2 regions of the Bacillus haimaensis genome follow, and region 2 is predicted to be linked to the other one. Evidence: riboswitches for the same ligand, from Rfam matches in the RefSeq annotation. Region 2 holds a riboswitch; the other holds the start of a gene.
The links. Region 2 has a riboswitch for S-adenosylmethionine ahead of ABN702_RS08570 (iron-containing alcohol dehydrogenase family protein). Riboswitches for the same ligand answer to the same signal wherever they lie in the genome.
Positions count from the first base shown of each region.

Region 1: another riboswitch for S-adenosylmethionine. It lies ahead of mtnW (2,3-diketo-5-methylthiopentyl-1-phosphate enolase); the one in region 2 lies ahead of ABN702_RS08570 (iron-containing alcohol dehydrogenase family protein).

Region 1 is NZ_CP158164.1:2,422,114-2,427,169, reverse strand. It holds gene ABN702_RS12325 (carbon-nitrogen family hydrolase) at 1-697, opposite strand, end outside; gene ABN702_RS12320 (pyridoxal phosphate-dependent aminotransferase) at 821-1,993, shown strand; SAM riboswitch class I at 2,083-2,189, shown strand; gene mtnW (2,3-diketo-5-methylthiopentyl-1-phosphate enolase) at 2,275-3,519, shown strand; gene ABN702_RS12310 (2-hydroxy-3-keto-5-methylthiopentenyl-1-phosphate phosphatase) at 3,516-4,181, shown strand; gene ABN702_RS12305 (methylthioribulose 1-phosphate dehydratase) at 4,178-4,819, shown strand; gene ABN702_RS12300 (1,2-dihydroxy-3-keto-5-methylthiopentene dioxygenase) at 4,845-5,056, shown strand, end outside.
Region 2 is NZ_CP158164.1:1,681,025-1,686,080, reverse strand. It holds gene ABN702_RS08580 (methionine ABC transporter ATP-binding protein) at 1-220, opposite strand, end outside; gene ABN702_RS08575 (MetQ/NlpA family ABC transporter substrate-binding protein) at 293-1,108, opposite strand; gene ABN702_RS08570 (iron-containing alcohol dehydrogenase family protein) at 1,110-2,198, opposite strand; SAM riboswitch class I at 2,282-2,391, opposite strand; gene argH (argininosuccinate lyase) at 2,770-4,143, opposite strand; gene ABN702_RS08560 (argininosuccinate synthase) at 4,175-5,056, opposite strand, start outside.

The DNA.
Region 1 (5,056 bases), 740 kb from region 2:
TGGTATCTGCTCCTTCGCCTGCTTCAGCAAGGATCTCTCCCCATGGATCGATAATCATGGAATGTCCGGCGAACTCGTTCTTAGGGTCGGAGCCGGATCGGTTGCAGGCAATTACATAGCATTGGTTTTCAATTGCTCTTGCAATCAATAAAGTCCTCCAATGCGCGACTCTTGCTAATGGCCACTCCGCCACAACGAAAATGGCTTTGGCATTTTTCGTGGTATGTGCGCGAATCCACTCGGGAAACCTGATATCGTAACAGATGAAGCCTGCGCAGTCTTCCCCATCAAGCTTAAACATTCCATCTGTTTTTCCTGGCTGCAGGAAATGGTGTTCATCCATTAGACGAAACAGATGCAATTTGCTGTATTCCCCTGCAACCTCCCCGTCTTTATTAACTGTAAGCATCGTATTGTAGATTCCACGGTTGGTCTTTTTAGCAATTGACCCCCCGACAATATGGGCATTCTGTTCCTTTGCGAGTGATTTCAGGAATTTGGTCGTTACAAATCCTCCCGAGTCTGCAATTTTATCGAGTCTACCAAGATCATAGCCTGTAGACCAGAGCTCAGGTAGGACGATAATGTCCGGGTTATCTTTTCCTGCTTCTTTTACTAGCTCACACACTTTCTCTATATTGGCTTCGGGATTTCCGAAGGCGATATCAAACTGAATGCATGCAATCTTCCATTTCATGTGGTGGACCCCCTTTTTGAGAACAAATTATTTTTTATTTTTTGAAAAATTTCTTTACAAGTCGTTTTTAACATTATATGATTTGTGACTAGGATTTCAAGAATTTTTTAAGTAGGTGAGCAAATGAAACATTTCCAAAAATCTGAACTATTAGATCAGCTGCCGACTCAATTTTTTGCCTCCCTGGTGCAAAAGGTGGGAAGGGTGGTGGCCGAGGGGCATGATGTCATCAATCTTGGACAAGGTAACCCGGATCAGCCTACACCGGAACATGTTGTACGTTCCTTGCAAAAAGCTGTAGATAATCCCATTCATCATAAATATTCACCATTCAGGGGCAACGACTTTTTTAAAGAGGCGATAGCTGAATTTTATAAAAGAGAATATAACGTAACGCTCGACCCGAAAACGGAAGTGGCGGTACTATTTGGCGGCAAAGCAGGTCTTGTTGAAATTCCGCAATGCTTATTGAATGAGGGTGATACTGTGCTTGTACCAGATCCCGGTTATCCTGATTACTGGTCAGGGGTTGCCCTTGCAAAAGCAAAAATGGAATATATGCCGTTAGAAGAAGTATATCATTTTTTACCAAATTATGAAGACATAGATGAAAGTGTTTTGGATAAAGCGAAGCTGATGTTTTTGAACTATCCCAATAATCCCACTGGTGCAGTTGCCACATCAAAATTTTTCGAGGAGACGGTAGACCTGGCGGATAAGCATGATATTTGTGTTGTACATGATTTCGCATATGGAGCCATCGGATTTGAAGGGAAAAGGCCGTTAAGCTTTCTGCAGACTCCGGGAGCGAAAGAAGTGGGAATTGAGATTTATACCCTATCCAAGACCTATAACATGGCAGGGTGGCGTGTTGGATTTGCTGTCGGCAACCCAACTGTCATCGAGGCGATCAACTTACTGCAGGATCATATGTATGTAAGCATCTTTGGGGCGGTACAGGAAGCTGCTACAACTGCACTGCTGGAATCGCAGAAATGTGTGGAAGAGCTGGTGGATCTTTATGCTGAAAGAAGGGATGTCCTCATTACAGGGCTGCGGGAAATAGGATGGGAAGTAGCTGCGCCACAAGGTTCTTTCTTTGCTTGGTTAAAGGTTCCAAAAGGTTTCACATCCACTGAATTTGCCGATAAACTGCTAGGTGAAGCTCATGTGGTCGTAGCACCAGGTATTGGATTCGGTTCCTATGGTGAAGGATATGTGCGTGTAGGGCTCCTGACAAGTACAGAACGTCTGAAAGAAGCAGTGCAAAGGATTCAAAAACTGAATATTTTCTGAAAACTTTATTGACATCTGCACGGAAGGATGTCATAATTCCTGTTAGATTTCCTTTATTTTAAACTTAAAAATATTATATATATTGCGTTTTCTTATCAAGAGCAGGTGGAGGGACTAGCCCGATGATACCCGGCAACCGACTTATGTACATAAGCACGGTGCTAAATCTTGCAGCTTTTATGCTGGGAGATAAGAGGATGTTAGGATTCCTAACCTCTTCTTGTCGAAGAGGTTTTTTACGTTTACATACCATTTCAAGTGTTTTTGAAAGGATGATAGATATGAGTGAAATTATAGCCGCATACCTGGTACATGACAGAAAAGGGAACTTGGAAAAAAAAGCGGAGGGTATTGCCCTTGGTTTGACCGTTGGTTCTTGGACCGATTTGCCGCTATTGGAACAGGAACAGCTGAAAAAACATAAGGGCAGGGTGGTGCATGTCCAGGAACTTGAACCATGCGTGAGGGTGAACAGTTATTTTGGAACCGCCATTACAAGAGGGATCATCCAAATTGGTTACCCAAGCTTAAACTTCAGCAATGATCTACCTGCCATTTTAACGACCGTGTTCGGGAAGCTCTCCTTGGATGGTGAAATCAAACTGTTAGATTTGGAGTTTTCTAGTGAACTGAAAAGCCTATTCCCTGGACCAAAATTCGGTGTGGAGGGGATCAGGGAACTGACAGGTGTCACCGATCGTCCATATGTCATGAGCATTTTTAAAGGTGTAATTGGCAGGGACCTCACATTCCTTGGAAATCAGCTTCGGGAACAGGCACTTGGGGGAGTCGATTTTATTAAGGATGATGAAATCCTTTTCGAGAATCCACTTACTCCATTTGAAAAGAGAATTGCAGTCGGCAAAAAAGTTTTGGAGGAAGTATACGAGGATACAGGGCATCGCGCCTTCTATGCTGTAAATCTCACCGGCCGAACGTCTGACTTGAAGGAAAAAGCGAAGCGGGCTGTCGAGCTTGGAGCTGACATTCTATTATTTAATGTCTTTGCATATGGGTTGGATGTAATGCAAGGGCTTGCTGAGGATGAAAACATTCAGATACCGATCATGGCACACCCTGCAGTAAGTGGAGCAAGTACTCCATCAGAGTTTTATGGGATTTCCAACGAACTTCTTCTTGGAAAACTTGTCCGGTACGCCGGAGCCGATTTTTCCCTGTTTCCTTCCCCCTATGGCAGTGTTGCATTGCCAAAGAAGGAAGCACTTGGAATTAGAGAGAGCTTAACAAAAGTAGAAGAAGGAATGAAAGCTGCCCTGCCTGTTCCATCAGCTGGAATTCATCCAGGTCTTGTACCGCAGCTCTACCATGATTTCGGTAAGGATTCTGTAATCAATGCAGGTGGTGGGATTCATGGACATGCATTGGGCGCCATTGGCGGTGGTGCGGCTTTCAGACAGGCGGTTGATGGAGTGCTGGTTGGAAAAAACTTGAGCGAACAGGCTGAAACGAACCCGGAACTAAAACTCGCAATTGAACAATGGGGCAGTTTGGAGGTGGCAAAATGAGTTCAGGTCAGCCTATGATATTTTGTGATTTTGATGGAACGGTGACAGACAGTGACAACATCATTGCCATTATGAAGAAATATGCCCCACCAGAGTGGAATGATTTAAAGGATAAAGTACTTTCGCAGGAGATATCCATTCGAGAAGGAGTAGGGAAAATGTTTTCCCTGCTTCCCTCAAACCAAGTGGAAGAAATCAGCACGTACATTTTAGAGCATGCCGCGATCAGAAAAGGATTTCATGAATTTGTCGAATACGCGAGGAACCAGCAGATTCCACTTTATATTGTGTCTGGAGGAATAGACTTTTTTGTAGAGCCCTTGTTGCGTGGAATTGTGCCCCGGGGCCAAATCTACTGCAATGAGTCTGACTTTTCAGAAGAGAGCATCAGGATTCACTGGCCGCATTCTTGTGATGAGGAATGCCAAAACGAATGCGGGTGCTGCAAACCATCTGTTATTCGTAAACTTGCAGACAAGGACACTTATAAAATAGTGATTGGTGATTCCATTACAGACCTGCAGGCGGCGAAAATGGCGGATCAGGTAATAGCCAGGGATTTTTTGATTGAAAAATGCGATGAGCAATCCATTAACTATGAAGCATTTGAAGACTTCTTCGATGTGATAAAGATACTGAATAAGCAGGAGGTGCCATCATGAGTAGTCAAATCACTAGGTGGAATGAGCTTGCAGATGTGAAGGAGGAGCTGGCTGGCCGTGATTGGTTTTTTGGAACAAGTGGAAATCTTTCCATCAAAGTAACAGATGACCCTTTGACTTTTTTTGTTTCAGCAAGCGGAAAGGATAAGCGGAAAAGAACACCGGAAGATTTTCTGCTAGTAAACTATGCAGGGGAAGCGGTGGAAGAGACCATTCTGTTGCCTTCCGCGGAAACACTGCTTCATGTGGAAGTGTACGGCAAGTCAAATGCCGGTTGCTCCCTTCATGTCCATACGGTCGACAATAATGTCATTTCGGAATTATATGCCGAGCAGAAGGAGATAGTCTTTACAGGCCAGGAAATTATAAAAGCCTTGGGGATTTGGGAAGAAGGTGCCTCTGTCAGCATTCCAATTATTAAAAATCATGCTGATATTCCAAAACTTGCGAGGGAGTTTTCAAAGCATATCCATGAAGACAGTGGTGCTGTGCTGATCCAAAATCACGGAATTACAGTCTGGGGAAAAACTGCATTTGAAGCGAAAAAACACCTGGAAGCATGGGAATTCCTGTTTTCCTATCACTTAAAGCTTTTAAGCGTGAAAAACAGTATTAGAGGAAGCTTGCAGGTCCAATAAAAATAAACCTTGAGGAGGAAAAAGAATGGCTGAAATCAGAATTCATCAAACAAACGAAAGAATCAAAGTAAAAGAAGAAGTGGAATCCTTTTTGACTGAAAATGAAGTTATTTATGAAAAATGGGATACTTCCAAGCTTCCTGTACATCTTCAGGAGAATTTTGCACTGACAGACGAAAATAAAGAGGAAATCCTAGCTGTCTATCAGAGTGAAATTGCGGACATTTCGGCACGACG
Region 2 (5,056 bases):
AGGTAAGAGAAGTCAATTCAAGCCCGTCAACAAAAACCTTGCCTTTTGTTGGTTTTTCCAGAAGATTGACACAGCGGATCAGGGTGCTTTTTCCCGCTCCACTGTAGCCGATCACACCAAAAATCTCGCCTTTCTGCACCTCCAACGAAACATTTTTCAATGCCTCGATGCTGGATTTCTTGGAGACAAAGCTTTTGGAGATGTTATCGAGTCTAATCATTATGTATCCCTCCATTTTCTGAGTAAATATTGTAGAAAGCCGCACCATTGGCGGCTTTCCTAAGTCTTGCTATTACCATGATGGAACAACAGATCCTTCAAACGTTTCATCGATAAACTGTTTCACTTCATCAGAATGATAAGCTTTAATCAGCTTTTTCAATACTGGATCATCCTTGTTCTCCGTGCGGACGACCAATGTATTTACCCAAGGAGAGTCTCCTGGTTCAATGAAAATGGAATCTTTGGTTGGAACAAATCCAAATTCCACCGCGAAGTTTGTGTTGATAGCAGCAGCTGCCAGTTCTTCGAGTTGACGTGGGATCTGGGAAGCCTCCAATTCAATGAATTCCAGGTTTTTTTCATTTTCCTCTATATCCTTTAAGGTTGCATTTGCACCAGCGCCTTCTTTTAATTTGATCAAACCTGCCAATTCAAATAGCTGCAAGGAACGAGCCCCATTAGTTGGGTCATTTGGCAAACCGACCTTATCGCCATCTTTCAGATCTTTAATATCTTTGATGCTAGCAGAATATATGCCCATCGGGAAGTTAACTGTTGTCGCTACATCTGTTAAGTCCAATCCGCGGTCCTTTTTGAACTGCTCCAGATAAGGCTTATGCTGGAAGCTGTTTACATCCAGGTCACCCTCGTCCAACGCGACATTCGGCATTACATATTCAGTGAAAACCTCGATTTCTATATCCAATCCATCCTTTGCCGCGACTTCCTTCACTTTTTCCAATATCTGCTCATGAGGTCCCGCTGTAACTCCGACAATCAGCTTATCTTCACTCAGGGCCTCACTCCCCCCTGATTCACTGCTCCCACATGCAGTAATAACCGATAATAATAGTGCTGTCAGCAAAAATCCTAATATTTTCTTCATCCTACTCTCTCCCTTTTTCATTTATTTTTTCGATTACTTCAAATGCTTCCAAAATATCTGATGCTTCAAATTTCCTTTTCATAAAGTGGATCGACTCTGAAGGAAGCAGGGTATTATCGGCGATTTTTTCTAGCGTCTTTCTATCATTGATGGAAATGCCAAGATCATGGAGGCTCATTGGAAGACCTGTTTTTTCAAAAAATAAAGCCAGATTGCTGATCTCCTCTATTTTTCCTTCCAATGCCAATTGGACGAGTATTCCATATGCTACTTTCTCTCCATGAAGAAGATGATGGGTGGAAGGAATTTTCGTCAATGCATTATGTACAGAATGTGCGGCTGCTATCCTTCCATAGTGATCTGCATAGCCACCCACCATTCCACCAAGCATAATGATGGCGTCGGTGACAGCTCGGAAACTGGATTTGAGCGTTCCCCCTTCTATATCAGCGAGGGCTTGAATTCCCTCTTCCAATATAATGTTTTTACAAAGATCGGCTGATTGCAGCCCTATTTGGACAGGTACCGGAACTGTTTCGAGATCGTAAATAAGGCTCTCCGCCTCATACCATTTGGCAAGTGTATCGCCGATGCCAGCCTTGAAAAACTGGACGGGTGCATTTAGCAAAATTTCAGGTTCCACCAAGACCAAAAGCGTACTTTTCGGAAAAATGGTATACCGTTTAAACTGGCCACTCTCCGAATAGAAAACACTAAGTGGGGTCCAAGCGGCACATGTGGAAGCGACAGTAGGAACCAGGACAACATCCACACGCATTTCGTAGCCCAACGCTTTAGAGAGATCTAACACTTTACCTCCGCCCAACCCGATGATTATGTCCGCGTCCCATGATTCTGCAATATGCCTTATCCGCCTGACTTCCTCATCCGAACATTCACCTCGGTAGTGTTCAAAGTGCACCTGTAGGAATCCGAAATCAGGAATATGCGATTTCACGGCATGCAGTGATTTTGTTCCATGTACGATGAAGACCCTTTTAAACCCATTTGATTCTAAAAATTCAGGAAGTTTTTTAAACACTCCCACCTCCGATTGATAGATGGCTGGTGCACCCTGTACGTTGATCATTTCATTCCTCCCTCCAAAGTTCCAATGCAACAAAAAATCCTCCCTTGAAAACAAGAGAGGATGAGAATACAAAAAAACGTCCTCTCTTATCTTCCAGAACATCGTTGTTCTGCTGGAATTAGCACCTTTTCTATCGATCTAGAAAGGTTGCCGGGCGTCATGGGGCCAGTCCCTCTGCCACTCTTGATAAGAGTTGTAATTTTTGAAACTATTGAATTATTAAAAGATTAAAGTAAGTATATGTTGCTGAAAAGCTTCTGTCAATAAGTTTTTTGAAATAATAAAATGTAAGCGTTTTTACTACTCCTAATCTTGTAAATAGATTGTCACCTTTGAACACGCTGTTGATTTCCGCACTAGGCGCAGCGACCCAAGGGGCGGTGTCGGAGCCTCCTCGGCTTCGCCTGTGGGGTCCCCAGTCTACCGCTATCTCCCGCAGGAGTCTTCGCCTATTGCTCCAATCAATAGCTAGATTCTTAAAACCTACACTAGAAATTAACAGGGCCTTCGTAAAAAAAGTAGAAAGTTAATTAATATTGTTGAAGTTTTCCTCTGCACTAAAAAACTCCAATTAGTCGACAAATTGCTCGGCGAAGGCTAGTTGGTTTTTTACTTGTTGGAATCCTGTGCCTCCTTGGCTGTTTCTTGCTCCTACTACATTTTTGGGTTGTAGGATTTTATAGATGTCTTCTTTGAATAATGGTGAAAACTGCTGGTATTCTTCTATGGTCAAACCTAATAGGAACTTTTGGTTATTTATGGCATACAGGACGATTTTTCCGATTATTTCATGTGCCTGTCTGAATGGCAGTCCCTTTGTTACAAGGTAATCTGCAATATCTGTTGCATTGGAGAAATCCTGTGATACAGCTTGGTGCATCTTATCTTTGTTGACAGTCATGGTACGGATCATCGGAGCAAGAAGGCGCATTGAACCGTCGAGTGTTGCTACTGTATCGAACATCCCTTCTTTGTCTTCCTGCATATCTTTGTTGTAGGCAAGCGGTAGCCCCTTCAAAACAGTCAGCAGACCTACGAGGTTGCCATATACTCTTCCGGTTTTGGCACGGAGAAGCTCTGGGACATCCGGATTCTTCTTTTGAGGCATAATACTAGATCCCGTGCAAAAGGCATCGTCTAGTTCAATGAATTGAAACTCCTGACTCGACCAGATGACCAGCTCCTCGGATAAACGTGAAATATGTGTCATGATTAGCGATGCGTGTGACAGGAACTCAACGATAAAATCCCTGTCGCTGACTGCATCCATGCTGTTCGGGTATACCATATCAAACCCTAATAATTCTGCCGTCTGCTGTCTGTCGATCGGGAAGGTTGTTCCAGCAAGTGCGCCGGCACCAAGTGGTGACCAGTTTATACGTTTCAAGCTGTCCTGCAATCTTTCTTTGTCACGTTCAAGCATCCAAAAATATGCAAGAAGATGGTGAGCAAAGGAAACAGGCTGTGCTCGCTGAAGATGGGTGTAGCCTGGCAGAATGGTGTCAATATTATTCTTTGCCTGATCCATTATCGCTTTTTGCACGTCATTCAAAAGTCCAATGATCGATTTCGTCTGCTTGCGAAGATACAGATGCATATCTGTCGCGACTTGATCATTACGGCTTCGTCCTGTGTGAAGCTTTCCTCCAACAGGTCCTATTTCATCTATTAGCAGCTTTTCAATGTTCATGTGAATATCCTCATGCTCCACAAGAAACTCTACATCTCCATTGTTGATTTTTTGCTGTATCTTCAATAATCCCTCTTTGATTGTATTTGCATCCTCAATGGCGATGATTCCGCAGTCCCCGAGCATCTGCACATGTGCGATACTGCCTTCGATGTCTTCACTAGCCAACTCTTTATCGAAAGTAATAGAGGCAGTGAACGCTTCTACAAGCTTGTCGGTTTCCTTGGTGAATCTTCCGCCCCATAGTTTAGACATAGGATGATAGCCTCCATTTCAAAAAATAAGTTTAATAGCTTGCTACTTTTTCTTTTTTATGAATTTCCACATACACCTTTGTCGGCAGACCCCAGAGCTTGATAAAGCCGACTGCAGCGTTATGGTCGAACATGTCCCCTTTGGAATAGGTGGCCAGTTCCTCATTGTATAAGCTGTTTTCGGATTGACGCCCGACTACTGTATGGTTTCCTTTTTGGAGCTTTACGCGGATTTTTCCGCTTACATGCTTCTGGGTTTCCTCAACGAAAGCTTGTAGCGCACCCACTAACGGGGAATACCATAATCCTTCGTAAATCACTTTTGCCATTTGTTGATCAATGGAGGTTTTGAATTGGGTCACTTCTCTAGGCAATGTCAAAAATTCCAATTCCTTATGTGCCTGAATCAGAATAAGCGCAGCGGGATTCTCGTAGACCTCACGGGATTTGATTCCAACAAGACGATTTTCAATGTGGTCGATACGGCCCACTCCATGCTTTCCTCCTATTTCATTCAGTTCTTCAATCAATGGTACAAGATCCATACTCTTATCATTAAGTGCTACAGGAACACCATTTTCAAAGGTTATTTCAAGGTATTCCGGCTGATCTGGAGTCAATTCAATCGGATTGGTCCATGCAAATGCCGCTTCCGGTGCTTCATTCCATGGATTTTCCAACACACCTGCTTCACAAGCTCTGCCCCAAATGTTCGCATCAATGGAAAATGGATTATCCAAATCTACCGGAATCGGAATATCATGCTTCATTGCATATTCGATTTCCTCATCACGTGTCATACCCCATTCACGTACCGGGGCAATTACTTTCAAGTTAGGGTTAAGCGCCTGAATGCTTACCTCAAAGCGGACCTGATCATTCCCTTTCCCGGTACAACCATGTGCAACGGCTAT